DNA from 3 places in the Amycolatopsis sp. FDAARGOS 1241 genome. Region 1 is predicted to be linked to each of the others. Evidence: riboswitches for the same ligand, from Rfam matches in the RefSeq annotation. Region 1 holds a riboswitch; each other region holds the start of a gene.
The links. A riboswitch is a leader RNA that binds a small molecule or an ion and turns the genes downstream of it on or off. The one in region 1 is predicted to bind S-adenosylmethionine.
Positions count from the first base shown of each region.

Region 2: it holds a riboswitch for S-adenosylmethionine, as region 1 does, so the genes downstream of both, thrC (threonine synthase) here and I6J71_RS13770 (aminotransferase class V-fold PLP-dependent enzyme) in region 1, are expected to answer to the same signal.
Region 3: it holds a riboswitch for S-adenosylmethionine, as region 1 does, so the genes downstream of both, I6J71_RS02900 (methionine ABC transporter ATP-binding protein) here and I6J71_RS13770 (aminotransferase class V-fold PLP-dependent enzyme) in region 1, are expected to answer to the same signal.

Region 1 is NZ_CP069526.1:2,771,657-2,779,364, reverse strand. Features, by position in the region: gene lspA (signal peptidase II) at 1-519, opposite strand, end outside; gene I6J71_RS13770 (aminotransferase class V-fold PLP-dependent enzyme) at 611-1,954, opposite strand; SAM riboswitch class IV at 1,994-2,108, opposite strand; gene I6J71_RS13765 (phosphoenolpyruvate hydrolase family protein) at 2,188-3,009, opposite strand; gene I6J71_RS13760 (Tm-1-like ATP-binding domain-containing protein) at 3,011-4,222, opposite strand; gene I6J71_RS13755 (PLP-dependent aminotransferase family protein) at 4,197-5,687, shown strand; gene I6J71_RS13750 (potassium/proton antiporter) at 5,698-7,176, opposite strand; gene I6J71_RS13745 (helix-turn-helix transcriptional regulator) at 7,282-7,708, opposite strand, start outside.
Region 2 is NZ_CP069526.1:2,242,783-2,250,490, forward strand. Features, by position in the region: gene I6J71_RS11080 (ComEC/Rec2 family competence protein) at 1-662, shown strand, start outside; gene thrC (threonine synthase) at 695-1,960, opposite strand; SAM riboswitch class I at 1,974-2,107, opposite strand; gene holA (DNA polymerase III subunit delta) at 2,286-3,257, shown strand; gene rpsT (30S ribosomal protein S20) at 4,490-4,750, opposite strand; gene I6J71_RS11100 (DMT family transporter) at 5,109-5,972, shown strand; gene I6J71_RS11105 (VOC family protein) at 5,995-6,369, shown strand; gene I6J71_RS11110 (class I SAM-dependent methyltransferase) at 6,383-6,979, opposite strand; gene lepA (translation elongation factor 4) at 7,096-7,708, shown strand, end outside.
Region 3 is NZ_CP069526.1:587,900-595,607, reverse strand. Features, by position in the region: gene I6J71_RS02915 (fatty acyl-AMP ligase) at 1-1,061, opposite strand, end outside; gene I6J71_RS02910 (ABC-F family ATP-binding cassette domain-containing protein) at 1,130-2,902, opposite strand; gene I6J71_RS02905 (4-(cytidine 5'-diphospho)-2-C-methyl-D-erythritol kinase) at 2,940-3,908, opposite strand; gene I6J71_RS02900 (methionine ABC transporter ATP-binding protein) at 4,081-5,085, opposite strand; SAM riboswitch class I at 5,297-5,388, opposite strand; gene I6J71_RS02895 (TetR/AcrR family transcriptional regulator) at 5,761-6,345, shown strand; gene rsmA (16S rRNA (adenine(1518)-N(6)/adenine(1519)-N(6))-dimethyltransferase RsmA) at 6,336-7,175, opposite strand; gene I6J71_RS02885 (resuscitation-promoting factor) at 7,214-7,708, opposite strand, start outside.

The sequences.
Region 1 (7,708 bases):
GAAGGCGGAGATGAAGTCGATGACGTGGCCGCGCAGCGGGCCGGGCGCGCGGAAGATGCGGTCGGTGAGGTTGCCGAGCGCGCCGGCGAGCACGAGGCCCAGGCCGATCGCCCAGCCGACGGACCGCAGCCGGCGGGAAAGCCACACGATGGCGACCACCACGGCCGCCGCGATCAGCGCGAGCACCCATGTCATGCCGGTGGCCATGGAGAACGCGGCGCCGGCGTTGCGGATCACCTGCAGGTAGATGAGGCCGCCGAGGATGCGCACCGGCTCCTTGCCCTCGAGATTGGCCGCCACGAGGTTCTTCGACACGAGGTCGATCACCCAGATCACGACCGCGACCGCGAACACCAGCCCGACCCGGCGCTTCGGCAGCAGCGGCGCCGACTCGCCCGCCTGCTCGAGCGGGGTTTCGGCCGGGGTCGCGTCACCGGCCGCCGCCGGTTCGGGTGCTTCGGCGGGCTGGGTGGCGGCCTCGGACAGGCCGGGTTCGGACGAGGAGGGCTCGGTGCTCACGGCTCCATTGTCCACGTCCCGGCGACCGGCACTCTCCCCGACGCCCGTTCACGCACTCCACGAGTGCCGGGGCGTGCCGACCAGTGCGGACTCAGGCGCAGAAGGGCGGCAGCTCGCGCGGGTCGCCGACCGGCGCCCACCGGCCGTCGACCTTGGCGTACTCCCAGCGCGGGCCGCGCGCGACGAGCTGGCGCAGCGCCAGCACGAGCCGGTCGACGTGCTCCTCGGTGCTGCCGAGGCCGAGGCTCACGCGCACCGCCTGCTGCCCTTCGCGCCCGGTCGTGCCGATGAGGCGCTTGGTGGCGACGTGGGCGCAGAACGCGCCGTCGCGCACGCCGATGCCGTACTCGGCCGAGAGCACCGCGGCGAGCCAGCCGGGTTCGAAGCCATCGACGACGAAGCTCACCGTGCCCACGCGGTCCACCGGGGCGTCGAACAGGCGCAGCTCGGCACAGCCGGGGATGCCGGCCAGGCCCTTGAGCAGCCGCTCCAGCAGCGCCGCCTCGTGCTCACCCACCGCGGCCCAGTTCGCCGCCAGCTGCTCGCACGCGACGCCGAGCGCGTACACCCCGACGGTGTTGGGCGAGCCGGCCTCGTGCCGCTCCGCGCCGGTGTTCCACACGACGGCGTCTTCGGTCACGAGCTTCGTCGCACCGCCGCCGGCCAGGTACGGCTCCGCCGCGCGCAGCCAGTCGCCGCGGCCGATCAGCGCGCCGGCTCCGAAGGGTGCGTACAACTTGTGGCCCGAGAGCGCCACGTAGTCCACGTCGAGCTCCCGCAGGGAAACACGGCGGTGCGGGGCGAGCTGCGCGGCGTCCAGCGCCACCCGGGCACCGTGCTTCCGGGCCACGGCGGCGATCTCGGCCACCGGCAGCAGCTCACCGGTCACGTTGGACGCTCCGGCCACGACCACGAGCCGCGGGCCCTCCGGGCACGCCGCGAGCGCTTCGTCCACAACGGACACCGCGGCGAGGCGCGTGCGCGGCAGGCTCACGCGGTGCACGTTCGGACCGCGCCACGGCAACAGCGCGGCGTGGTGCTCGGTGTCGAAGACGACGACGGAAGTCTTGCGCGGCAACGACCGCGCCAGCAGGTTGAAGGAATCCGTGGTGTTGCGGGTGAACACCACTGTGTCGGTGCCGCGGGCGTCGACGAACCGGCTCAGGATGTCGCGCGTGCGCTCGTAAAGCCGCGTCGAGACCTGCGAAGCGAACCCCGCGCCGCGGTGCACGCTGGCGTACCACGGCAGGAACTCGTCGACGGCCGTGCGCACCGCGTCGAGACACGGCGCGCTCGCCGCGTGGTCGAGGTTGGCGTACCCGATCTCGTCCCCGGTCACCAGCGGCACCCGCAGCGCGGCACCGGCGACCGCGGGGATCCCTTGCGCACCAACGGTTTCGGTGGATTCAGCGGTGCGATCGAGGGCGAGAGTCATGACGGTGCCTCCTCGGCGTTCCGGGGACCCCCGGCGAGGGGCCCGCGCTTGCCCGTCGCGCTGCGCGACCGGCCTGGTCCTCACCCGGGGCACCCCACCGCGGTAGGAGGGTTGCCGGCCAGCTAGCCGGGGCTTGACGCTGGCACTCATGACCTGACTCAGAAGGTAACCGAACGAAGCGGCGGGACGCCAGAGGTGTCCGGTGAGCTGAGACGGCGCTCACACGGAGACGATCACCGCCGCACCGCGCGGAAGGCCTCCGTCTGCTCGCGGATCGCGCGCTCCGTCGGGAGCCGTTCGATCGAGGAAGCGCCGAAGAAGCCGACCACCCCGTCGGTGTGGTCGAGCACGTACTGGGCGTCCGCGGGTTCGGCGATCGGGCCGCCGTGGCACAGCACGAGCACGTCGGGATTCACCCGCTTGGCGGCGTCGTGCATCTCCTGCACGCGGGCGGCGGCCTCGTCGAGCGACACGGCGGTGCGCGCGCCGATCGTGCCGCTCGTGGTCAGCCCGAGGTGCGGCACGAGCACGTCCGCGCCCGCGCGGGTCATGTCCTCGGCCTGCCCCGGGTCGAACACGTAGGGCGCGGTCAGCAAGTCGCGTTCGCGGGCGAGCGCGACGAGGTCGACTTCCAGGCCGTACCCCATGCCGGTCTCCTCGAGGTTCTGCCGGAAGACGCCGTCGATCAGGCCCACCGTAGGGAAGTTCTGCACCCCGGCGAACCCCAGGCGCTTCAGCTCGTGGAGGAACGGGCCCATGAGCCGGAACGGATCGGTGCCGTTGACACCGGCCAGCACCGGCGTGTCCCGCACGACGGGGAGCACCTCGCGCGCCATGTCGACCACGATGCCGTTGGCGTCGCCGTAGGCCAGCAGCCCCGCGAGTGAACCGCGCCCGGCCATGCGGTAGCGCCCGGAGTTGTAGATGATCAGCAGATCGATGCCGCCGGCCTCGGCCGCCTTGGCGGACAGGCCGGTGCCCGCGCCGCCACCGATCACCGGTCGTCCTCCGGCCACCGCGGCGGTGAGCCGGGCCAGCGCCTCCGCGCGGTCCACGTCAGGACTTCCTCTCGCCGATGAGCCGGTGCAGCTCGCGCGCTGCGGCCGCCCCGAACCCGGGGTCGTTGATGGCCTCTTCGCGCCGCTGCACGGAAACCGCGGACCCGGCGAGCTCTTCGGTCAGGCCGGTGAACAGCGCGGCGTCGGCGGCCGGGTCGTGGAACGGCCCGCCGGGAACGTCCACTGCGGACACTCCGCCGAGAGGCAGGAGCACCGACACCGGTCCGCGAGCGGCCCGGAGTTTGCGCCCGAGCAGCGTGCCCAGCTGCGCGGTCTCCTCGGGCGTCGTGCGCATGAGCGTGACAGTCGGGTTGTGCACCAACAGGTTCCGCTCAGCGAACCGCTCCGGGACGGTGTCGGCCGGCCCGAAGTTGACCATGTCGAGCGCCCCCACGCTGACCACTTGCGGAACGCCCGCGCGCCCTGCGGCCTCGAGTCGGTGCGGGCCGGCGGACAGCACGCCGCCGACGAGCTCGTCGGCCAGCTCCGTGGTGGTCAGGTCGAGCACACCGGCGACGAGGCCGTCGGTCACGAGCTTCTCCATCGCCCGCCCGCCGGAGCCGGTCGCGTGGAACACGAGCACCTCATAACCCAGCCCCGCCAGCTCGGCGCGGGCTTCGTCGGCCGCGGGGGTGGTGACGCCGAACATCGTCACCGCGACCACCGGCCGCTCCGGCACCGGAACGCCTTCGTCGCGGCGGCGCGCCATGGCGGCGATCGCGGCCACCGCGTTGCCGAACACTGTCGTCGACACGGCGTTGAGACCCGCGATGTCGACCACGGAGTACATCAGCGTCACGTCGGTTTCACCCACGTACGGGCGCACGTCGCCGGACGCCATCGTCGACACGAGCAGCTTCGGCACGCCCACCGGCAGCTCCCGCATCACCGCCGCGGCGATCGACGAGCCACCGGAGCCGCCGACCGCGAGCACGCCGTCGACCCGCCCCTCGTCGAACAGCCGCCGCACGACCACCGCCGCGCCACGCGCCATCGTCTCCACGGCCCGGCCCCGGTCGCCGCGCAGCGACTCCAGTTTCGCCCCGGCGGCGCGCGCGACCTCCTCGGCAGGCACGTCCGCACCCTCGGAACCCGAGGACCCGGCGTCGACCAGCAGCGTGTGCACGCCGTCGACCTCGAGCCGGGTGCGGAGCCAGTCGTATTCGGCGCGTTTCGTGTCGAGGGTGCCGACGAGGCAGACCGTGGCCATGCCGGCCATGGTGGCCCAGCCGGGCCCGCAACCGATGGGCCGCTTCCGCCGAAGTGGTCCAAACTGGCAGGTGGAGGTGGTCCACGTGCACCGGGTCGCGGCGGCGGAACTGGCCCGGCTGCTCGGCGCGTGGCGCGGCTGCGGCCCGACGCTGCCGGCCGCGCTCGCCACCACGCTGGCCGAGCTGGTCGACTCCGCCGTGCTGCCGGAAGCCGCAGTGCTGCCCGCGCAACGGCCGCTCGCCCGTGCGCTCGGCGTGGCGCGCGGCACCGTGACCACGGCGTACGAGCAGCTCGCCGCGGGCGGTCGGCTCACGGCCGAGCCCGGCTCGGGCTCGCGCGTCCGGCGCCGGCAGCCCGGTGGCCCGGGCGTGGCGGGCGGGCGGCTGGTGTCGTTCACCGGCGCCGAACCCGCCCCGGCGGACCTGTCCAGCGGGGCCCTCCCCGGGACCGGTCTGACGGCCGGCGCACTCGCCGCGCTCGGCCCCGCCGACCTCGAGCCCTACCTCGGCACCGACGGCTACTTCCCCGCCGGCATCCCGCGGCTGCGCGCCATGATCGCGCGGCTGCTCACCGACGACGGCGTGCCCACCACCCCGGAGCAGGTCCTCGTGACCGCCGGCGCCCAGCAGGCCGTCTGGCTCGTAGCGCACACACTGGTCACGCCCGGCGACCTCGTCGTGGTCGAAGAGCCGAGCTACCGGGGTGCGCTCGAGGCGTTCGCGGGCGCCGGCACGCGCCTGCGGGGCATCCGCTGGACGGCGGACGGGATCGACCACGGCCACCTGCGGGCGGCACTGCGCCGCTCCCCCGCGCTGCTCTACTGCCAGCCGTCGGTGCACAACCCGACCGGCGAGCGGATGCCCGCCGCCGCCAGGGCCGAGCTCGCGAAGCTGGTGACCGCCGCCGGGCTGCGCACGGTCGAGGACCGCAGCAGCGCCGACCTGGTGTTCAGCGGCCCGGTTCCGGCGCCGGGGCTGGCCGCGCACGTGCCACCGGAGCTGCTGGTGAGCATCGGCACCGCGTCGAAGCTGTTCTGGGGCGGGCTGCGCATCGGCTGGCTTCGCGCGGACGCGCCGACGATCACGCGGCTCACCGAGGCGCGCAAGGCGATCGACCTCGGCTGCTCGGTCGTCGACCAGCTCGTCGCGGCGGGGCTGCTGCGCAAGATCACGCAAGCCCGGGCAGCACGCCGCACACTGCTCACGGATCGACTGGGGTCCACTGTGGACGTACTCGGCCGGCTGTTCCCGCGCTGGCGCTGGACGCGGCCGGCCGGGGGCACCGGGCTGTGGGCCGACACCGGCGAGGACGCCGTGCGACTGGCGCAGCGCGCCCTCGCCGCGGGCGTGAAACTGGCGCCCGGGCCCGCGTTCTCCGCCTACGACGGCTTCCGGACCCACCTGCGGCTACCGCTGTGGCACCCGCCGGAGAAGCTCGAACCTGTCCTCGCCGCCCTGCGGTGACCCGGTTGCGTCACCGCCCCAGCTCACCGCGCCAGCGCGCGAGGCGCCCGGCCCGGTCGACGGCGCGGATCCGCCGCTCGGTCGCTTCGCGCACCCCGGCCGTGGTCACCACGAGCAGCTGGTCGTCCTCCTGCAGGCGGCTGGTCTTCTGCGGCGTGAACCCGAGGCCGCCGCGGACCACGAGGCTCACCGTCGCGCCGGCGGGCAAGCGGAGCTCGGACACGTAGACGCCGTGCAGCTTCGAACCCTTCTGGATGCGCACCTGCAGCAGCTCGGCGCCGAGCTCGTCCAGTGGCGCGGCGTCGACCTCGATCTCGTGCGCTTCGGAGGGCTTCGCAAGACCCAGCAGCCGCGCGAACGGCCCGAGCGTGGCACCTTGCAGCAGCGTCAGCACGATGACCAGCACGAACACGGCGTCGACCAGCCGCTCCGCCCCCGGCACGCCTTGCGACAGCGGGATCAGCGCCAGCACGATCGGCACCGCCCCGCGCAGCCCGGCCCACGACAGGAACGTCTGCTCCCGCCACGGCAGCCGGAACGGCAGCAGTGAGAGGACCACGGACAGCGGGCGGGCGAGCAGCAGCACCACCGCGCCCGCGACGAGCCCGGGGACGAGCGCCTCGAGGATCCGGCCGGGCGACGCGTAGAGCCCGAGCAGCACGAAGAGCCCGATCTGCGCGAGCCAGCCGAGCCCCTCGGCGAACGAGAGCGTGTCGGAGCGGTGCGGCAGCCGCGAGTTGCCCAGCACCAGCCCGGCGACGTAGGTGGCCATCAGGCCGGACGCGTGCGCCAGCTGGCCGCAGGAGTACGCGAGGATGCACACGGCCACCGTCGCGAGCGGGTACAGCCCCGTGGCCGGCAACGCCGCCCGGCGCAGCGCCATCGCGCCCAGCCACCCGAACAGCAAACCCAGTGCGAGGCCCGCGGCGAGTTCGTAAACGACCAACAGCGGCAGGGTCCAGTCCAATGTGGCGACCGACGCGAGTGCGACCACCGCGATGTACGCGGGCGCGTCGTTGAGCCCGGACTCCAGCTCCAGTGCACCGGCGAGCTTCGGCCGCACCACGACCGTGCGCAACACCGAGAACACCGCCGCCGCGTCGGTCGACGCGAGCACGGCGCCCCACAGCAGTCCGATCCGCCAATCGAGGCCGAGCAGCCAATGCAGCGCCGTGCCGGTGACCACGATGCTCACGATCACGCCCACTGTGGACAGCAGGATTCCGGGGCCCAGCGCGGGTTTCACGGCGGCCCAGCGCGTGGTGAGCCCGCCTTCGGTGAGGATCATGACGAGCGCGGCGAGCCCGAGCGCCTGCGTCAGGCTCGAGTTGTCGAAGCGGATCCCGATGCCCGATTCGCCGAGCGCCACGCCGATGCCGAGGTACAGCAGCAGCGACGGGAGGCCGAGGCGGGTCGACACGCGCACGGCGAGCACCGACGCGAGCAGCACGACACCGCCCACGCCGAGCACCACCGGAAGCTGGTCCATGTCCGCCCCCTCCCGGTCGCCGTGGGCTTCCAGGATAGAGAGGCGGACTTCGTCACTCGTCCGTGTACCACCGGACAACCCGGACGAAGTGGTGTGTTAGGACACTCATCCGGCACCGAGCGTCGCGAGATCGACACCGAGCGCGGCGAACGGCTCGCCGGCCGCGGGCCGCAGGCGCACCGCGCGCTGGCGATCACGTGTGACCCAGCCCGCGTCGACGGCCCGCGCCAGGATCGCCGCGGGCACCGCGCCCGCGAGGTGATCGCGCCGCTCCGTCCAATCCAGACAGTCGCGCAACAGCGGCCGCCGGCTGCGCACGGGCACGTCGACACCGAGCCCTTCGAGCACCTCACGCCCCGCCGCCGTCAGCGTCAACCCGTCCGCGGTGTCCACGATGCCGTTCGCGATCAAGCCCTCGCGCAACGCGACGCCGACGGTCCCGGCCAGGTGGTCGTAGCAGCTGCGGGCGAAGCTCAGCCGCTGCGTCCGCAGCGATGCCTTCAGCCCCACCGGCTCGCGGTGCTCGGCGTGC
Region 2 (7,708 bases), 530 kb from region 1:
GCGTCGACCGGGTGCCGTTGCTGGTGCTCAGTCACCTGCACGCCGACCACATCGGCGGGCTGTCGTCGGTGTTCGAGGGCCGGGCGGTGGGGGCGATCGCCGTCGGGCCCGGGCGGGCGCCGGCGTGGGCGTGGCAGCAGGTGTCGGAGGAGGCGCGGACGCGGCACGTGCCGTTGCTGGAGCTGAGCGAAGGGCAGCAGCTCGAGTGGCCGGGGCTGTCGCTGGATGTGCTCGGGCCGCGGTACGTCACCGCGCGCTCGGCCGCCGAGCAGGACGGCACGGCGATCAACAACAGTTCCGTGGTGCTGCGGGCGACCACGTCCGCGGGGAGGGTGCTGCTGACGGGAGACGTGGAGCTGGCCGCGCAGGCCGATCTGCTGGCCGAGGGGGTGGATCTGCACGCCGACGTGCTGAAAGTGCCCCACCACGGCTCGCGCTATTCGCTGCCGCAGTTCCTCGCGGCCGTGGGGGCGCGGGCGGCGATGATCAGCGTGGGCGCGGGCAACGGCTACGGGCACCCGGCGAAGTCCACAGTGGACGTGCTGGGAACGTTGGGCGTACTGGTCACGCGGACCGATGTGGACGGTGACACGGCCGTGCTGCCGAGTGACGGCGGGCCGGTCGTGGCCCGCCGGGGTGAGCCCCGTGGGCCGCCCCGGTAGCGGAGCGGCCCACGGGCCCGGTGGTCAGCGGCTCAGTAGCCCAGCGCCTTGCTGACGGCTTCGGCCGAGGGCGGCACCGTCGCCTTGGGGCCGATGCGGCCTTCGACGGCGTCGAGCGTCTTGAGGCCGTCGCCGGTGATGAGCAGGACCGTTTCGGCGTCGGGGTCGAGCTTGCCGGTCTCCACGAGCTTCTTCGCGGTCGCGACGGTGACGCCGCCGGCGGTCTCGGTGAAGATGCCCTCGGTGCGCGCGAGCAACCGGATGCCCTCCACGACCTCTTCGTCGCTCACGTCTTCGATCGCGCCACCGGTGCGGTTGACCACGTCGAGCACGTAGGGGCCGTCGGCGGGGTTGCCGATGGCGAGCGAGCGGGCGATCGTGTCGGGCTTCACAGGCTGGACCACGTCGTGGCCGGCGCGGAAAGCGGCCGAGACGGGGGAGCAGCCGGTGGCCTGCGCGCCGAACACCTTGTAGGGGCTGGCTTCCACGAGACCGAGCTGGCCGAGCTCGCGGAAACCCTTGTCCACCTTGGTCAGCTGCGAGCCCGAGGCGATCGGGACCACGATCTGCTCCGGCAGACGCCAGCCGAGCTGCTCGGCGACCTCGTAGCCGAGTGTCTTGGAACCTTCGGAGTAGTACGGGCGGACGTTCACGTTCACGAACGCCCACTTCGGGTGCTCCCCGGCCAGCTCGGTGGCGAGGCGGTTGACGTCGTCGTAGTTGCCGTCGACGGCGACCAGATCGCCGTCGTACACCGCGGTGGTGAGGATCTTGGCGCGCTCGAGCGACTTGGGGATCAGCACGACCGACCGCCAGCCGGCGCGGGCCGCGGCGGCGGCCGTCGCGTTGGCCAGGTTGCCGGTCGAGGGACAGGCGAGCACCTCGAAGCCGAACTCGCGGGCCGCGGCCAGCGCGACGGCGACCACGCGGTCCTTGAAGGAGTGCGTGGGGTTGCCGGTGTCGTCCTTGACCCACACGGTCTTCAGGCCGAGGGCCTTGGCGAGCCGGTCGGCCTTGACCAGGCGGGTGCCGCCGGGTTCGGTGTTGGGGATCTGTTCGACGGTCGAGGGGACGGGAAGAAGCTTCTTGTAGCGCCAGATGTTCTTGGGGCCGGCCTCGATGTCCTCGCGGCGCACGCGGCCGAAGTCGTACGCGACCTCGAGCGGCGAGAAGTCCTCGGCGGACACGAACTCCGGGGCGAGCGGCTGCCGGTGGCCCTCTTCCTTCGACACCAGTTCGACAGCAGGACCGAGATCCAGGGTCTTCTTGGTGGAGGACGTTCCGAGGGTTGCGGTCATCGCGAGGTTCCTTTCCTCATCTGTCCCGCCGAAGCGGGCCGGAATTGGCACCGTGGTCGTCAGCTATCCCGCAAGTTCGGGAAGACAGGCTGTACGCCGGTTGCCGGGGCTTCTTCGGGCCGTTCCCTCTGCCCCTCTGGATGAGCGGTCTTCTGTTGTCGGCGCGCCGCTGTGCTTTTGTGGACCGTGGCTTTTGTGGACCGTGCTTTCCGCGGACCGTGCGCTGCCTCGGGTACACCGTACGACATGGCGATCACCTGATGCCACGGTGGCGGCGCACATCACCGGAGCAGGCGCGTCGGCGAACGGGTGAGAAGATGGCGGGGTGACCACCGCACCCGCGCCGCTGCACCTCGTCCTCGGCGAGGAAGAACTGCTCATCGAGCGGGCTGTCCGCGCCACGCTGGACGCCGCGCGGGCGAGTGACCCGACGGCCGAGATGACCCGCAACCGGGTGTCCGAACTCACAGCTCCCCTGCTTGCCGAACTGGTGAGTCCGTCACTGTTCAGCGAGGGGCGGGTGATCGTGCTCGACTCGGCGCAGGACATTTCGCAGGAGCTGGCCGACGCGGTGCTGGCGTACCTCGCGTCACCCGCCGACGGGGTCGTGCTCGTGGTCGTGCACAGCGGTGGCGGCCGCAGCAAGGCGGCCAAGGCCTTGCCCGCGGCGCTGAAAAAGGCCGGTGCCGAGATCACCGAGTGCCCGAAGCTCACGAAGCCCGCCGAGCGCGAGTCGTTCGTGCGCAACGAGGTGCGCCGCGCCGGCGGCAAGATCGACCCGGGGGGCGTCATGGCGCTCCTCGACTCCGTCGGCTCGGACCTGCGCGAGCTGTCCTCGGCGGCGACGCAGCTCGTCGCGGACACCGGGGGTGTGGTCGATGAGCAGGCGGTGCGCCGCTACCACACCGGCCGTGCCGACGTGACCGGCTTCGCGGTCGCCGAGAAGGCCGTCGCGGGTGACCGCGCGGCGGCCCTGGAGTCGCTGCGCTGGGCCATGCAGCTGGGCGTCCCGCATGTCCTCGTCGCCGACGCCCTCGCCGACGCGGTGCGCACGATCGCCCGCGTCTCCGCCGCCGGCCGTGGCAACCCGAATCAGATGGCCGGTGAGCTGGGCATGCCGCCGTGGAAGATCCGCAAGGCCCAGGGCCAGGCCCGCGGCTGGGGCCAGGACGGCCTCACCGCGGCGATGCAGGTGGTGGCCCGCCTGAACGCCGAGGTCAAGGGCGTCGCGGCCGACGCGGACTACGCACTGGAACGCGCGGTCGTCGAGGTCGTCACCGCCAAGGGTGAACGCTGACGGCCGCTTGAGGCGCGTCCCGGCTCGCGAGCGGCCGGACGACCACCGCGAGGTGCGAGTGGGCACCTTCGGTCGCCACACGCGAGCTGCGGTGGCCGGGGCCGCTGGGCAGCGGCGGGGCTCGCCCGCGCGAGTCCAGGTGCTTGCGATCGGAACGACGCAAGACGAGGTAAGTGGTGTGCTGGCTTGCCGGTGTCTGGAAGGCCACTGCGAGGTCGTACGCCGCTGGGGCTTTCGGCCGCCACGTGCCAGCTGCGATGGCAGGGCCGCTGTGGCAGCCGCGGGGCCCGCCCGCGCGAGCCGAGGTGCTTGGACCGGAACGCCGCAAGAAGAGGCACGTCGTGCGCCGGCTGGCGGGTGCCTGGAAGACCACCGCGAGGTCGCACCCGGCTGGGAGTCGGGCCGCTGCGAGCCGCGATGGCAGCGGCCGCTGTGGCAGTTCCGGGACCCGCCCGCGCGAGCCGAGGGTGCTTGGACCCCAACGCCGCAAGAAGAGGCAAGTGGCGTGCCGTCACCGCGAGATCGTGCGCCGCTGGGGCCTCTGGCCGCCATCTGCGAGCCGCGATGACAAGAGCCGCTGTGGCAGCGGCGGGCCTCCCCCGCGCGAGCGGAGCGTGCTCGCGAACCGAACGCCGCAAGACAAGGGAAGTGGTGTGCCGGCTCGCGGGTGCCTCAAGAACACTGCGAGGTCGTACGCCGCTGGGGCTTTCGGCCCTCCGGTGCGAGGCGCGATGGCGGGGCCGCTGTGGCAGCGGTGGGGCCCGCCCGCGCGGGCGAGGGTGCTTGGACCGGAACGCCGCAAGAAGAGGCACGTAGTGCGCCGGCTGGCGGGTGCCTGGAAGACCACTGCGAGGCCGCACGCTGGGTGTAAGTCAGGCCGCTGCGAGCCGCGATGGCAGAGGCCGCTGTGGCGGCGCCAGGGCTCGTCCGCGCGAGCCGAGGACGCTTGCGAACCGAACGCCGCATGAGGGGACAAGTAGCCGGTGGTCGGTCGGCAGCGCGGACCGTCGGGACACGCGTACACGACGGTCCGGTGGGCGCGCCGGCACTGTTCCGGGCCCGATTCGAGCGGCCACCGGACCGCCCGGGAAGCGTAGCCGGTCACCGCGAACAGGGCGCCGCGCCCCTGCCCGATCGGCGTCGCACCAGGGCAGGCACGCCCGTTGACCGGCGCAGGAAAAAGGCCCGGCGACCAACAGGTCACCGGGCCCCTCGCGTCCTCGCCGGTCAGCTCAGAGCTGGTTCGCGCGCTTCGCGATCGCCGACTTCTTGTTGGCGGCCTGGTTGGCGTGGATGACACCCTTGGTGACGGCCTTGTCGAGCTTGCGGGCGGCGTCGCGCTGCAGTTCGAGGGCCTTGTCCTTGTCACCGGCCTCGGCGGCTTCGCGGAACTTGCGGATCGCGGTCTTCACCGAGGACCGGATCGCCAGGTTGCGCTGCCGCGCCTTCTCGTTCGTGGTGATGCGCTTGATCTGCGACTTGATGTTGGCCATGGTGGCGTCCTGCTTTCTTCTCGGTGAAGGGGCGTTGCCGCGTCTGCGTGGCGCCGGCCGGGGCCGGTTTCCTCCTGGGCGGAATGCCGCACGGCAACGGTCCGAAAGCCTAACAGGCCTGCTCCGGGGTCATTCGCGCGGCCCGGGAAGATCGCATCGGTTACGGTGGGGAGGTAGTGTCCAGGGTTCCGACGCCGGCCCGCGGCCCGCCACGAGCGCGGGCCCACCCACAACGAGGGCGGGCGGGCCTGGTCCGAGCGGCACCATCGGTGCGGCCGGACGCCCGCCGTTCATCTGACGGGACAAAAGCCTGGAGGACCCGGTACTTCCGCGTGCGCGGAAGACCCGAACGGGTCCGATGAACACCACCGCTTTGTCGTTCGTCCTCGTCGCCGCGGTCGTGCACGCGCTGTGGAACCTCGCCGCCAAACGCGTGACCTTCGGCGGGCCGCGGTTCGTGTGGCTGTACTACACCGTTTCGGCCGTCGTACTGGCGCCGGTCGTCGCCGTGACGCTGCTCGTCGAGCCGCAACGTCCGCAGTGGACCTGGCTGGTCGCCGCGGTGGTGACGGCGGTGCTGCACGTGGCGTACGGCACGGTCCTGCAACGCGGGTACGCCGTCGGTGACCTGTCGGTCGTCTACCCGCTCGCGCGCGGCACCGGGCCGCTGCTGTCGGTGCTCGCGGCGGTCCTCTTCCTGCACGAGCGCCCCGGAGTGCTGGGGCTGCTCGGCGCGTTCCTGGTTGTCACCGGCGTGCTCGTGATCAGCGCCGGCGGCAGCGGGGCCGGCGCGAAGAAGCGCCAGGCCGGCGTGTTCTACGGCGTGCTCACCGGCGCGACGATCGCCGCGTACACGCTGTGGGACGCGCACTCCGTGACGACGCTCGCGGTCCCGCCGCTCGTGTACTTCGGCGCCGGTGCGCTGTGCCAGAGCGTGCTGCTGGCCCCGGCGGCGGTGCGCGACCGCGCGGAGGTCGGCAAGCTGTGGCGCGAGCACCGCAAGGAGGTGCTGATCGTCGGCATCGCGTCGCCCGCGGCGTACCTGCTGGTGCTCTACGCGCTTCAGATGGCGCCGGTGAGCCTGGTCGCGCCGGCACGGGAGCTGTCGATCGTGCTGGGCGGGCTGGCCGCGTGGTTCGTGCTGGGCGAGCGCAACGCGGCGCGCCGGCTGGCGGGGTCGGTGCTCGTGCTCGCGGGGATCGTCGCGATTGCGATGGCCTGAGCCACTCGGGTAGGCAGGACGCATGGACGTACTGAGCAGCCGGGTGCTGATCCACCCGCGCGACCTGGAGGTCTCCACCGCGTTCTACCGGGACACCCTCGGGCTGGCGATCCAGCGCGAGTTCCCCGGGGGCACGGTCTTCTTCGCGGGTGGCGGGTCGATCGAGGTCGTCGGCAGCGACGACGACGCGCCGTCGACCGCCGTCGACCTCTGGCTGCAGGTCCGCGACCTGGCCGCGACGCTCGAAGAACTGGCCGCGCGGGGCGTCACGCCCGTGCGCGGAGCCAAGCGCGAGCCGTGGGGGCTCGACGAGGCGTGGCTCACGGACCCGGACGGCCTGCGCATCGTCCTGGTGGAGGTTCCACCGGAGCACCCGCTGCGACGCGACCCGCGCTGACACCGGGTCCGGGTCAGGGCTTCCGGGCCCGCAGCTGCGCGGCCAGCGGCGCGAATCCCGGCGGCTGCCACGTCCACGTCTGCAGATCGGTGAAGCCCGCTCCGGCGGCTTCGGCGGCCAGTTCGTGCCTCGTCACGGGCAGCCACCTCTCGTGCGCCGAGAGCAGCAGCCGCCCGCCCGGACGCAGCACGCGGAACAGCTCGGCGAAGCCCGCCGCCCGGTCGTCCCAGAGCTGGACGTTGTTGACGGTCAGCACCACGTCCACGCACTCGTCGGCCGACCCCGTGGCCGACACCGGCGCGTCGCGCAGTTCGACGCGGTCGCCGCAGCGCTCGCGGCACAGCGCGCGCATCTCGGCCGACGGCTCGACGCCGACGACCGAGCCGGCCAGCCGGCTCGCCGCGTCGAGGCCGACGCCCGGACCGGGGCCCACGACCAGCACGGTTTCGTCGGGTTCCAGCCGCGCGAGGTCCACGAGACGGTGTTCGGTGGCGGCGTTGCCGCGGGCCATCAGCCGGCCGCCCGCCCGCCCCAGCAGGCCGCGGGGGTGCCCGAACGCCCGGTCGAGCGCGGTGTCGAACGGGCCGCCGGGCGGGTGCGAAGTGCTCATACTCCGAGGTCACCACGAGCCCGCCGCGCACGCATCGGGGATGACCCCCACCCGCACCCGGAGGTCCATGGGACCATAGAGGTGGCCATCCCCGACCGTTCCCGAGGACCACACGAGTGACAGCGCCCAAGACGTTCGCCGACACCACCTTCACGCCGCCGGAGTTGATCCGCAACTTCTGCATCATCGCCCACATCGACCACGGCAAGTCGACGCTGGCGGACCGCATGCTGCAGCTGACCGGCGTCGTCGAGGAACGGGCGATGCGCGCTCAGTACCTCGACCGCATGGACATCGAGCGCGAGCGCGGCATCACCATCAAGGCGCAGAACGTGCGGCTGCCCTGGCAGGTCGACGGCCAGGACCACGTGCTCCACCTCATCGACACCCCCGGCCACGTCGACTTCACCTACGAGGTCTCGCGGGCCCTCGAGGCGTGCGAGGGTGCGATCCTGCTGGTCGACGCCGCGCAGGGCATCGAGGCGCAGACACTCGCGAACCTGTACCTGGCGCTCGAGAACGACCTGCACATCATCCCGGTGCTCAACAAGATCGACCTGCCCTCGGCCGACCCGGACAAGTACGCGGCCGAGATCGCGCACATCATCGGCTGTGAGCCGTCCGACGTGCTGCGCGTGTCGGCCAAGACCGGTATGGGTGTGGCGGAGCTGCTGGACGAGTGCGTGCGCCAGGTCCCGGCCCCGGTCGGCAACGCGGACGCCCCCGCCC
Region 3 (7,708 bases), 2.2 Mb from region 1:
ACCGGGACGGCGCGGTCGTCGGCCTCCAGCGCGTCTGCCTCCACCACGTCCAGCGTCAGGCCCGTGAACAGCGGCGCGAACGACACGGCGAGCGTCGCCTCCGCCATGCCGTAGGCCGGGAACACGCACTCCGGCGGCATCTTGAAGCGGGCGCCGGCGTCGACGAACGTCTGCACCGCCGTCTCGTCGATCGGCTCCGCGCCGTTGAGGGCGATGCGCAGCTTCGACAGGTCGTAGGCGTTGTCGTCCTCGACGCGCGCCATGCGCCGCCCGACGATCGCGTACGCGAAGTTCGGCGCGGCCGTGGTGGTGCCGCCGTACTTGGAGATCAGCTCCGGCCAGATCAGCGGACCGGTGAGGAACTCGACCGGCGTGATCTTGACCAGCTCGACACCGAAGGTCATCGGCACCGTCAGGAAACCGACCATGCCCATGTCGTGGAACGTCGGCAGCCACGAGACCATCACGTCGACGTCGAAGTCGAACTCCGCGCGCTCGACCATCGCCTTGACGTTGGTGTACAGGTTGCCGTAGGTGATCCGCACGGCCTTCGGCTCGGCCGTCGAACCACTGGTGAGCTGCAGCAGCGCGGTGTCGTCCTCACCGGTCGCCACGACGTCCGCGAGCGGCTCCGACCCGGCCAGCTCCGTGATCAGCCGGTGGTTGATGCCTTTTTCCTCGAGCACCGGCGCGAGCTGGTCGAACGGTTCGCCCAGCAGCACCAGCCCGGCGTCGATCATCTCGAGCACCTTGACGGTGTCCTCGGCCCACTCGCCAAGGTCCGTGCGCGCCGTCGGCTGGTGCAGCATCGTCACGCTGCCGCCCGCGAGCCACACGGCCTGCACGGTCGGCGCGATGAGCACCGGCGCCGCGGCCAGCACGGCCACCGCGCTGCCGGGCTTCAGCCCGCCCGCGACCAATCCACCCGCGATCTTCCTGGCTTGGCCGTGGACCTCCGCCCACGTCCGGCGCACCGGCTCCTTGGGCTCGCCCGTGACCATGCCGCGCTGCTGACCCCGCCCCGTCGCCGTCCCGACGAGCGTGTCCACGAACCGACTCATGGGCGTCAGATTACTGTCTGGTTGTCAACGCTCGCCTGCGGTGGCGTGAACGGGTTGCCCGGGCCTGGTCAGTCGAGCAGTTCGGACGTCTCCAGCCACCGGGCCTCCACGTCGTCCTTCTCCGTGTGCAGGGCTTTCAGCTCGGTGTTCAAGGCGATGAGCCGGTCGGGGTCCGTCGCGGCTTCCAACAGGGCGGCGTGCAGTTTCTCTTCGCGAGAGTGCAGCTGGTCGAGCTTGCGCTCGAGGCGGCCGAGCTCCTTCTGCGCCGCGCGGATCTCCGCGGCGCCACGTTTGGCCTCGGCCTTCTCCGGAGCGACGGCGGCGTCGCGGCGCGGGGCCACGGAGCGCAGCGTCTGCCGGCGGCTCAGGTATTCGTCGATGCCGCCGGGGAGGTGGGTGACGCGGCCGTCGCCGAAGAGGGCGTACGTGGCGTCGCAGACGCGTTCCACGAGGTAACGGTCGTGGGAGACCACGACCATCGTGCCGGGCCAGCCGTCGAGGAGGTCTTCGAGCTGTTGCAGGGTGTCGATGTCCAGGTCGTTGGTGGGCTCGTCGAGCAGCAGCACGTTGGGCTCGGCCATGAGCAGGCGGCACAGCTGCAGGCGGCGCCGCTCGCCGCCGGAGAGGTCGCCGACCGGGGTCCACTGGCGTTCGGCCGGGAAGCCGAGCTTCTCGCCGAGCTGTGACGCCGTCATCTCCTGCTTGCCGAACACCACGCGCCCGGCCACTTGCTCGATCGCCTGCAGCACCCGCAGGTCCGCGGGCAGGTCGTCGAGCTCCTGGCGCAGGTGCGCGAGCGCGACGGTCTTGCCCTCGATGCGCCGGCCCGTCTCGGGTTCGACGTCGCCGCCCAGCAGCTTGAGCAGCGAGGTCTTGCCGGAGCCGTTGACGCCGACGAGACCGATCCGGTCACCCGGACCGATGCGCCAGGTGACGTGGTCGAGCAGGGACCGCGAACCGACGTGCAGCGACACGTCCTCCAGCTCCACCACCGTCTTGCCGAGACGGCGCTTGGCGAACGCCATCAGCTCCACGGTGTCGCGCGGCGGCGGCACGTCGGCGATCAGCGCCTCGGCCGCTTCGACCCGGTAGCGCGGCTTCGACGACCGTGCCTGCGGCCCCCGGCGCAGCCAGGCCAGCTCCTTGCGCGCCAGGTTCTGCCGCTTCTCCTCGGCCGTCGCGGCCAGCCGCGCGCGCTCAGCGCGCGCGAAGATCCAGTCGGCGTAACCACCTTCGTACTGTTCGACGCGGCCGTTCGCGACCTCCCACGTGAGGCTCGCGACGGTGTCGAGGAACCACCGGTCGTGGGTCACGACCACCACGGCGATGCGGCGCGCGAGCAGGTGGTCGGCGAGCCAGCGCACCCCCTCGATGTCGAGGTGGTTGGTCGGCTCGTCGAGCACCACGAGATCGAGCTCTCCGGTGAGCGCCGCGGCCAGCGCGACGCGCCGCCGTTCGCCACCGGACAGGTTCGTGGTCGGCGTCTCCAAACCGATGGCGGTGATCCCGAGACCATCCACAATGGACCGAACGCGCGCGTCGGCGGCCCACTCGTGCTCGGCGCCGTAGCGGGCCAGCACGACGTCGCCGACCGTGCTGCCCGGCGGCAGCTCCGTCCGCTGCGTGACGACCGCCATGCGCAGGTCGCGCACGTGGCTCACCCGGCCGGAATCCGGCTCAGTCAAGCCGGACAGCACTTCCAGGAGCGTGGTCTTGCCGCCGCCGTTGAGGCCGACGACGCCGATGCGCTGGCCGGCCGCGACACCGAGCGAAACACCGTCCAGCAACGGTTTCACGCCGTACGACTTGCTCACCGACTCCAGGTTGACCAGGTTGGCCATCCGCTTCAGCCGATCCTTTCCACAGTGGACTCGATACTCACGCGTGCACGCGCGGGGGCGCGTTGCGCGGGGCGTCGTCGCCGCCCACGACGCGCGCGCCGGGCACCGGGCCGTGGGCGACGCGCACCGTGCGGCACACGCCGGCACCTGACAGCTCCGCGGCCACCTCGACCGCCGTCTGCGCGTCGGCGCAGAGGAAAGCGCACGTCGGCCCCGAGCCGGACACGCAGCCGGCGAGCGCGCCGGCATTCACGCCGGCACGCAACGTGCGGCGCAGGCCCGGCCGCAGCGAAACGGCAGCCGCCTGCAGGTCGTTGCCCAGCAGCAGCGCGAGCTGGCGCGGATCACCCGACGCGAGGGCCTCGACCACGGGGGTGTGGGAGCCGATGCGCGGCGGGTTGCCGTCGACGCGCAGCCGGTCGAGCTCACCGAACACCTTCGGCGTCGACAGGCCTTCGGTGTCGAACGCGAGCACCCAGTGGAACGTGTGCCGCGACAGCACGGGCACGAGCTGCTCGCCGCGGCCGGTGCCGAGCGCGGTGCCGCCGTAGAGGGCGAAGGGGACGTCGCTGCCGAGCTTGCCGGCGATGGCGGCGAGCTCGTCGCGCGTCACGTCGAGCTTCCACAGCGAGGCCAGCCCCACGAGCGTCGCGGCCGCGTCGGCGCTGCCGCCCGCCATGCCGCCGGCGACCGGGATGCCCTTGCGCAGCACGATCCGCACCTTCGGGTCGGTGCCCTCCTGGCGGCCGGCGTAGGACGAGAGCTCTTGGGCCGCGCGCCAAGCGAGGTTGGTGGCGTCGGCGGGCACCGAGCCCTCCCCCTCGCCGTACACCTCGAGCCCCGGTTCTTCTGTGGCGGCGACGGTCACCTCGTCCGTGAGCGAAAGCGCCTGGAAGACGGTGACCAAGTCGTGGTAACCGTCCTCGCGCAGGTCACCGATGGCCAGGTGCAGGTTGACCTTGGCCGGGACCCGGACGGTGACTGGTGGTGGTACGACGGCGAGCACCTGTCCAGCCTACGTGGCCTGGGCAGCGGGCTCCCCACCAGGAGAAAACAGGCGTTTTCAGGACAGCTGTCCCGAAGAATCGGACACGGGACCCCGAAGTACCGGACGCGGGTCCGGGGCGACGCGGATGGGCCCCTCGGCACGTGTCCGAGGGGCCCTTCCCGTACTTGCGTCAGGCGGCGACGGCCGCGCGCACCGGCTGGGCCACGTGCGCGCCGCGGTCGGCGATCCACCCCAGGGCGGCGTCGGAGCGCTCGCCGCGCAGGCCGATGCGGAACCGCGCGATCGGCGTGTCGCCGATGCGGGTGATCCCGCCCCCGATCGTGGCGACCTCCACGTCGAAGCGGCCGGCCGCCTCGGGCAGCAGGGCGCCGACGGACGCGAAGCCGATGAGGATCACGTCGGCGGAGCGGTCGTACTTCGCGGCCTGCGCTCGGGACGTCTCGATCGCCGGCAGCACGGCGTCGGCGATCCAGCTGCCGGGCTCGGCGATCAGGTCCAGCACGTGCCCGCGCTCGAGGACGGCCCCGTGGTCGAGCACCGCGACGTCGTCGCAGACGCGGCGCACGACACTGGCGTCGGGAGTGGTGACGAGCACCGTGGTACCCAGCTCCGCGCGCGCCCGGTCGAGCACGGCGAGCACGGCACCGGCCTCCTCCGGAGCGATGCCCGAGGTCGGGTCGTCGGCGAGCAGCACGGCCGGGCCGGCGGCGAGCGCCTTGGCGACGGCGACGCGCCGGAGCTGGCCGGCCGTCAGGTCGCCCGGCTTCTGCGCGGCGCGCGCCGTGAGGCCGACGAGGTCGAGCAGGGAGCCGACACGGCTCTTGCGTTGCGGGCCGTCGACGCCGAGCTGCTCCAGCGGCGTCGCGATGTTGCCGGCGACGGTGCGCTCGGCGAGCAGCTCCGGCTTGGTGCCGACGACACCCAGCTGGCGGCGGACCTCACGCAGCCGGCGGCCGTCGAGAGCGGCGGTGTTGAGGCCGTCGAGCCGAACGACGCCGCGGTCGGGGCGCTCCTGCAGCGCGATGCAGCGGGCGAGGGTCGACTTGCCGGAGCCGGCCGGGCCGACCACGCCGAAGAGGGAACCGGCCTGCACGTCGACGCTCACGTCACGCAGCGCGGGAACCGGATTTCCATTGGTGGCGAAGGATTTGGACACGTTTTCGACAGTGATCACGAAGATGCTCCTGGCAGTGGGCGCAGCACCGTTCCCGGGCGCGCCGGACGTCACCGAATAACCGTCCTTTTCGGACGGTGTGCGAAAAGGCGGAAGAAGATCAGATGTTCGCCATGGAGCGTCGACACGCACATACCGTGCGGCGACCTTCGTCAACGACACGCCGCCGGGTCAACAGGAGCGGGCGGGCAACCCTCTTCATCGGTAACAGCCTCCATCGGTCCTGGCTGTAGCACCTGCCCTGCCGGAGGGTGGTTGCTGCGACTTCGTCGAGCCAGGTCTCTCAGTCGCTCGGGATGGACGTTCTGAGTAAAGCCGATCCCATTGGGTGAACGCAAGCGCGTTGGTGCAGATCACACGAGTGGTGGTGCCCGGATACCGGGACACGCGCCGCCACATCGTGGGCGGGGATCGCTCCGTCCCCGAATTGCTTCCGAGCGAGAACACCGACGCCCATCTCCACTGTGGACGCACGATTTTCTTGGCCCAGAGGGCTTTTGGCCGACTATCTCCCACTGCCGGACGACGCTGCGTCGGCTGACGGCCCGGCGAAGTAGTTCGCCATCACGAGACACCTCGTCTTCCCAACCGGACAACCGTCCTGCTGGCGGGGCGCCGGCAGGCGTCCGTCACACGACTCTGTGATACAACCGTATCGGATACACTTGTACCACCATGCCGCGCCGGACCGACCACGAGCAGCGCCGGCGCGAGATCGCGTCGGCGGTTTGGCGCATCGCCGCGGACCTGGGGCTGGAGGCGGTCAGCATGCGCGAGGTCGCGGCCGAGGCGGGGGTGTCCCTGCGGCTCGTGCAGTACTACTTCGAGACGAAGCACAACCTGCTCGTGCTCGCCCTGCGCTACCTCCACGAACGCGGCGAGCGCCGGGCGCAGGCCCGCATCGCGGCGCAGCTGGACCAGAGCGTGCGCGGAGTGGTGCGGACCCTGCTCACCGAGCTGCTGCCGCTGGACGCCGAACGCGAACTCTCCCTGCGCGTCCACCGCGCCTATTTCAGCCGCACCCACAGCGACCCACAGCTCGCGCAGGCCTTCGTCCACGACGAGACGCCGATCGAAGACCTCGTCACCAGCCTGCTGCGCCGCGCCGTGCTCCCGCCGGGCACGCAGCCCCGGCTGGAGGCGAACCTGCTGGTCGCCGGCCTCACCGGCCTCGGCCTCGACGTGCTCCACGGCCGGTTCACGCCGGACGAGGTCCTCGTCACGCTGGACTACCACCTCGACCGCCTGTTTCAGGCTTGAGCGGCGATCCTCGCGAAGTCCTGGACGGCCAGCTGCTCACCCCGCGTCTTCGGGTCGATCCCCGCGGCCGCGAGGAGTTTCCCGGCGCGGTCGGCGGATCCCGCCCAGCCGGCGAGCGCCGCCCGGAGCGTTTTGCGGCGCTGCGAGAACGCCGCGTCGACGACGTCGAAGAGGCGCTGGCGGTCGATGTCCGAAACGGCCGGGCCGCGTTCGAAGGCCACCAGTGACGAGTCGACGTTCGGCACCGGCCAGAACACGGACCGCGGCACGGCGCCAACCTTGCGCGCCGGGCCGTACCAGGCGAGTTTGACGCTCGGCACGCCGTAGATGCGGCTGCCGGGGCCCGCGGCCATGCGGTCGGCGACCTCGGTCTGCACCATCACCAGCCCCCGCGCGAGCGACGGCAGCTCGGCGAGCAAGTGGAGCACGACGGGCACCGCGACGTTGTACGGCAGGTTCGCCACGAGCGAGACCGGTGAAGCTGGCAAATCGGCCGAGCTGATCCGCAGCGCGTCGGCGCCGACGACGGTCAGGCGGTCGGCGGCCTCAGGAGCGCGTTCGGCGGCGGTGCACGGCAGGCGATTCGCCAGGACGGGGTCGATCTCGACCGCGACGACCGACGCGCCGGCGTCCAGCAAGCCCAGCGTCAGCGAACCCAGACCGGGACCGACCTCGAGGACGACGTCCCCGGGCCCCACCCCGGCCAGCTCGACGATGCGGCGAACCGTGTTGGGGTCGTGCACGAAGTTCTGGCCGAGCTTCTTCGTCGGCCGGACGTCGAGCTCTTCGGCCAGCGCGCGGATCTCGGCAGGCCCCAGCAGTTCAACCACCGGAGAAGCCTACCGAGCTGCCGCGGAAGGGGAGGAACTCAGGCCCGCTGGCCGCACACCGGCCAGGCGCTGTAGCCGCCACGCGCGTCGCGGACCTTCTCGGCCACCGAGATCTGCTGGGCGCGGGTCGCCTGGCTCGGGAGGGACGCGTACTGGTCGCCGCCGTAGGCGTCCCAGGTGCGCTTGTCGAACTGGAGGCCGCCGTAGTAGCCGTTGCCGGTGTTGATGGCCCAGTTGCCACCCGACTCGCACGCCGCGATGCGGTCCCACGCGGAACCGTCGCCGATGGCGGGGTCCGGCGGCGTCTTCGTGCCGACCTTGATGATCTTCGCCTTGGCCTCGACGAGGATCTTGACCGAGACCTGCTCGCGCGAGACCTCTTCGCCGTTCTTCTTGGTGACCTTGTAGGTGACCATCTTCTGGCCCGGCGTGCCCGGGTCCTGAACGGTGGTCTGGCCCTTCATCAGCGTCGGGTCGTCGACCTTCTGCACGTCCGGGTCGATGGTCTCCTGCTGGTTGACCATCGAGACGCC